2 regions of the Pseudoalteromonas espejiana DSM 9414 genome follow, and region 2 is predicted to be linked to the other one. Evidence: predicted binding sites of a transcription regulator. Region 2 holds the regulator's gene; the other holds the start of a gene.
What was found. Region 2 encodes LexA, which represses DNA repair genes until DNA is damaged. Its sites were predicted from a motif close to TACTGTATNNNNATACAGTA; they were not measured.
Positions count from the first base shown of each region.

Region 1: PESP_RS06000 (exonuclease domain-containing protein) is a predicted target of LexA. The motif match lies at 1,431-1,450, and genes of this name have one in related genera.

Region 1 is NZ_CP011028.1:1,300,822-1,303,992, reverse strand. Features, by position in the region: gene PESP_RS06000 (exonuclease domain-containing protein) at 1-1,419, opposite strand, end outside; gene PESP_RS05995 (phosphatase domain-containing protein) at 1,548-2,042, shown strand; gene PESP_RS05990 (GNAT family N-acetyltransferase) at 2,413-2,832, opposite strand; gene PESP_RS05985 (DUF6445 family protein) at 2,946-3,171, opposite strand, start outside.
Region 2 is NZ_CP011028.1:3,514,954-3,518,124, forward strand. Features, by position in the region: gene coxB (cytochrome c oxidase subunit II) at 1-789, opposite strand, end outside; gene lexA (transcriptional repressor LexA) at 1,263-1,880, opposite strand; gene PESP_RS16005 (PaaI family thioesterase) at 2,057-2,497, shown strand; gene PESP_RS16010 (hypothetical protein) at 2,502-2,882, opposite strand; gene PESP_RS16015 (DUF7218 family protein) at 3,114-3,171, shown strand, end outside.

The DNA of each region.
Region 1 (3,171 bases), 1.5 Mb from region 2:
GCGCCATCTAAATAACCCATTAGGCTGCTCAAAATACTGCGCGGCATGTTTACATACCAAATTAAGCAACGCCTGATTAGTACTACAGCTTTTTAAACGTGCGTCAATTTGCGTGCTTTGTGCTTCATAAAAATTACCAAGCTGTAAAACTTGCGGGTAAATATCAAATTCATTACACGGCGGGTACGGCGACTCTATAAACAACTCGTGCCAAAATACTAAACCAAATAAGCTTTGCCATAAGGTGTTTTCGGTATTAAAAACCATTAACCCTTTTGCGGTGTAATGCTCATTTACGCCTTGCTCTACATCGCCTCGGTAAATTTCGTCAATTTCAAGTACACATTGGGTGTCGGCTAGCATAGTGCTTAAGCGCGAACGCGTTTGTTTATTAAACTTACGCATTAAAAAGTCATCAGCAAAGTAAAGTAAGTCATCGGTGAGCGGGTTTTCTATTATTTGTTCTAGCTGCGCTTTTACCCATTCTTTATTACCTAAGCGGTATTGCTCTCTTATTTGAATTTCTTGGGCTTCGGCGTAATCGGTGCACCCTTCAAGTAAGCTAAAGGCAAGTTCGCTATCGGTATTTTTAAGTTGTTTATACAGCCTAACCAGCAGTTTGTTTTTAATATCGTGCGCTTGTGCACCGTGCGCCGGTTGCGCTAAAACTAAATGCGCAAGCTCGGTGTAAGGTGTTTTATCATCCACGGTTTCAGCTTTTGCAGTACCGGCTGTTTTGCCAATGTTTTTAAACGCTAAACGGTAACGGTTTAAAACATAATTAGATTGCGCCTCAGCCAATGTATTAAAGCGCGACAAGCTCTCGCTGTGCCCTTCGCGGGTAGCGGTTAACCCTAAATCGCGCATAACAAATCGGTTTTGATGATTTACATCGCCATTACTTAAGCGCCCTGCAAATAAAAACTCAAAATACTCGTAATAATCTTCACGGTTATTAATAACATACTGGCTATATAAAGGGGCAAGATCATCTGCGCGCTCACTAAAAAATTGGCACGCAATAGTGACCAACGCCCCTTTAGCTGCGCTTTTTTTAAAGCTTAGTTGCTCGCTATAATTACTTAGTAGCTCCACCAGCATGGGCTTGGTTAAATGCGCTATAAGTAGCTTGTAATGCTGCGCGTTTGGCTCATATAAAATACCCGCTGTTTTTAGGGTATAAATAGCCTGATGCGGCGAGGTTATTTCTTCATAATTGAGCGATTGCGCCTGTACTAAATAAGGCTTGCGCGAATACACGCGTGCCAACATGCATTGGCTTTGCTCATCTAGCTGGTTAATTTTACTAATAAATTGGCTGTGCTTGGGCTCAAGTAAATGCATACATTTACTTGTTACAAACTCAATAAGTTCTCTAAAATGCGCTAAATAGTATTTTGCTGGTAATTCTTTTTTCATAACATCGCCACAACTGTATATAAAAACAGTATCTAGTATTTATGCTTATTATTCAATCTTAAACTTGTAACTAAAACACGCTATAGTGAGTGTATAAAAGCAAATTGATTAAAAATAAAGGACTTACCATGAGCGCGCACCCATACGATGTTTTATCACTTAATAACGGCGCAAATATTATTTTTACGCCTTGCCCTGGTACAAAAACGCAAAACCTAGCGGATTCAATCGCTACATTAAAAGCCGCTGGCACTCACATGCTGTTATCGCTTATGCCGCAAAAGGAGCTTGAAAAAAACAACGTACAAACAATTAATAATGAGTGCAATAAGCACGATATAACTTGGTTTCATTTACCAATAAATGACGACGAAGCACCCAAACAGCCTTTTACATCAAGCTGGAACACCCACAAAACCGACATATTACAAGCCATACAACACAAACAAACCATTGCCATACATTGCAAAGGCGGCACTGGCCGCACAGGGTTGGTGGCTGCGCTTATTTTAAATTCGGCAGGTTACACAAAAGAAGAGGTATACAGCCTAGTACAAGGCATTCGCCCTAAAGTGCTAACTATAGAATTGCAAAAAGAATACTTTAATAACTTTGAAGTGTGAGGGAAACTGGGGAATATGTTAACACTAATTATTAGTTACCTTTGAAAAGCTTACCTACTTATTAACGGTAACTAATCGTTATTATGTAAATCAAAAAGCCACCAAATAAGAATGAGCCAAAACCTGCAGGCCTAAATGTACTTTTAAATTTTTGAGCAGACCAAACAGCAAACTGTCGATGCTTTACTGACCCTATTATTGCAAACCCTAAACCCACCGCAATCAGTAAGTACCCAATACTTACTATTAATTAAGTACACTTAACTCTCCTAAAAACTAATGCCCGCATAAGCCAATACAGTCGTACTTACTAAAGTTAACTAAAGAACCGCAAAAGCCAAATGCTTTGCGCCTTTTAATACTACAGCTATTAGACTTGCAAGCTCATGTAGTAAAAGCGAACATCTTTTCTATCGACTGCAAATCCAATACGGCTATATAACTTAAATGCAGGGCTACGCTGAAATACTTTGAGGTCTATGAATTTGATACTTTGTTGACGAGCTATATCAACTACTTTAGCAATAACGTGAGCACCATAACCTTTATTTTGATAAGCAGCTGCAATCTGAATGTCGCGAAGTTGGCAACGCCCTTCTTCGAAAGATAAACGCACTACCCCTATGTGTTCACCCTTACACAAAATATCAAAGTTTTTGAGGTCTTTGGTTGCTTGATGTATGTCTTCTACATCCCAATCTACCGCATATATTTCGTAATAGGGCTTCATATTGTTAAACGTAAATTGTGCGGCAGCCTTTAAGTCTTCAGTAGCAACAATCTCTAGCATTCACCTAGCCTCCAAAAAGAATTAATACTCAAAAATCTAAGTAACCACTTTAATTAAATAAGCTAAACTGCGCTATAAATTGCGCGTGCTAATAACTTTAGCGGGTAAAAAAACTAACGTAAAACAGCAAAACTACTTATAGTTAAACGCCCATTAATTGGATCGCAGGCATAACCGTTAGCCGCATTTATATTACCTGAATGCAATAAGTTGCTTGGATATATAACAACCCGATTTAGCTTTGCCTCTACACTGTAAACTTGCTCAAACAAAACTGTGCTGCCATTTATGTAATGTGGGTTTTTATGAAGCTTTTGCGCCATGGCTTGTTGCTTTATA
Region 2 (3,171 bases):
GGCTAATGCCGCTTTTTGCTTTGCTTGCTTGGCATCGGCAAGCCAAGCATTAAAATCTTCCTCTGATTTTGCCTCAACCACCACTGGCATAAAGCCATGATCTTTACCGCACAGCTCAGCGCACTGTCCGCGGTAAATGCCTTCTTCGTTAATGTTGGTCCACGTTTCGTTTATAAATCCGGGGTTGGCATCTTTTTTAACTGCAAAATCGGGTACCCACCAAGAGTGAATAACGTCATCTGAGGTCATTAAAAAACGTACTTTTTGATTTATTGGCAGCACTAAAGGTTTATCAACCTCAAGTAAATAATTAGGATTTTTATTGGCAAGGTTGGCTATTTCATCTTGGGGGGTAGACAAAATAGAGTAAAACTCTACATCTTCGCCCATATATTCGTAATGCCATTTCCACTGCGAACCGGTAATTTTAATGGTTAAATCGGCCTTGCTAGCATCTTCCATTGCAATAAGTGTTTTAGTGGCAGGGATTGCCATGGCAATTAAAATAACAAATGGAATGGCAGTCCAAAGTATTTCTACTTTAGTACTTTCATGAAACTGGGCAGGTACTGCCCCTTTAGATTTACGATGATGAATCAGTGCCCAAAACATAATTGCGAACACTATCACCCCAATCACACAACATATTAAAAATATGGTCATGTGCAGCTGATATACATTATTGCTTATATCGGTTACGCCCTTGCGCATATTGTATTGGCTATTGGCCATTACATGCTGTGGAAACACAATCAATATAAGCCACAAGGTAGAGGTCAGTTTACCCATGTGACGGCTCCTTTGATGCTATTGCTAATGCAAAGCGAAGAGGCATACGGCTTAAACGCCTATTCGTTATTTTTATTATTTAACCAACCTAATTTGTTTTGATTGGTATAGCTGCGCCAACAAAGAATGTGTATTTGTGTGTTCTCAAAACCGAAAAGCTGTGAGTTATTGTTAGCCCAGCAAATTAATAATTAGCTAAAAAACATACAACAAGCAAGTTTTAGTATAAAAAACAAACAAGTTATATTTTAAAATAAGTTTTAATTACGCCAGCTTAAACACAAGTTAATTGCTAAATAGCGAGTAAAACTAGGGGGTGTATCATATAAAAGAGGAGTTAAGTGCGAGTGCAAAAAAGTTTACAGCTTAAATAACTTTATGGCTGCTTTAGTATTACTAAAAGGTGGGTTTTAAAACAAAAATGCACACTAACAAGTGTGCATTTGTAAATTTATTGCTTAATGTGGCCTAAATTACATCCAATCGGCGTTTCTTATTACGCCTACGGCTAAGCCTTCAATATTAAACGACTCATTTTCAAGGTCTACTTCTATTGGCGTAAACTCTTCATTTTCGGCGTGTAATAATACTTTGCGACCTGCTTTTTCTAGGCGTTTTACGGTTACATCTTCATCAACTCGTGCAACCACAACTTGGCCGTTTTCAGCCGTTTGAGTACGGTGTACAGCTAGTAAGTCGCCGTCCATAATGCCTATGTCTTTCATGCTCATACCGTTTACACGCAGTAAAAAATCGGCTGCTGGTTTAAACATTAAAGGGTCAATTTTACAATGGCTCTCCACGTGTTCTTGCGCCAAAATAGGAGAACCCGCCGCAACACGGCCTATAAGTGGTAAGCCTAATTGCTCAGGCTCTTCTTCTTCAATTAACTGAATCCCACGGCTTGCGCCAGGTTTCATTTTAATTACGCCCTTTTTAGCAAGCGCTTTGAGATGCTCTTCGGCAGCATTGGCACTTTTAAAGCCTAGTGTTTGTGCGATTTCGGCACGTGTAGGAGGCATACCAGTATCTTTAATAAAAACTTTTATTAGTTCGAGTATTTGAGCTTGGCGTTTCGTTAATGGTCGCATACAACTGGTTTTCCATACAGTACATTTAACTGTGAGTATATACAGTTAAATAAAAATCGCAAATTTAAATTGTGTTTTAAATAGCTAAACTAAATACATATGTGTACATTTTAGGTAATTATAAAATTTGCATATTTAAAATGCTATAAACAAGGTTTTAATTCAAAGGAGTAGTTATGAGTATTTGGCACCAACCCATTACATTAGAGCTTTGCAAACAATTAGATGAAGGAATAAGCGGTCAAGGCACTTTAATGAAAACCATGGGGATAGAAATAACCGAAATAGGCGACGATTACCTAGTTGCCACTATGCCTGCAATTCCTGAGCACCATAACCCAATGGGAATGGTACACGGCGGCGCTAATGTAGTACTTGCCGAAACGGTTGCTAGTTATGCTGCCAATTTTGTCATTGATTTTACAAAGTTTTACTGTGTAGGGCAGGAAATTAGTGCAAGCCATTTAAAAGCGTCACGCAATGGGACGTTAACAGCAACGGCTCGTGCATTTCATATTGGTAAACGCAGTTCGGTTTGGGAAATAAAAATTACTAATAGCCGCAACGAGCTTTGCTGCGTATCAAAAATGACCGCAGCAGTGGTTGAGCGAAAGTAATAGCTTACTTATCAATCGGGTAAATTGTAATTTCCATACCTGCGCCAATTGCAGATATACGTAGTAATGTATCTGCATGTAGGGCTTGGTTAAAACACTTTGGTGATGTGCCCGACTCAAAGCCAATATCAAACGTTCTTCGCGAGCAACTAAGCCACTGTTTTAGCGCATTGCGCGAGCACGATTCTATTAGTTCACATAAGTGGTTAATTGCTTTATCTGGCGTGCTTATATCGCCCGCAGCTTCAATACGCGCCAATTGACGATATTCGTCTTTGTCATAATGCAAAACCATCGCGTTTTTCTTTAAGTCAGCCACTAAAACACTAATATCTTGTTTAGACTCAAGCTCCAGATCTACATTTAAAAATTGAATTTCTGACATTGTCTGCTTTTTACCCTCTTATAGTTTCACCGCAAACTTTAACGCAGTTTTACTTTTATACCAAATCAACTAAGCAGTAATCCTTACTTAATCCTCATAAACTCACTTTTTAATGCTTTTGGCACCTAACTTGCTCTTTTTAACAGAGCGAGCTTAAACGCTTAATAATGCGAATCAATAATGAAATTTATACACACTTTGTGTAAGTAACGGTTTTTAAGGAGAGCTAAAATGGTAGATCATGGTCCGCAAATTAAAAACGACGATCAGTACGATGCACTTCGCGATG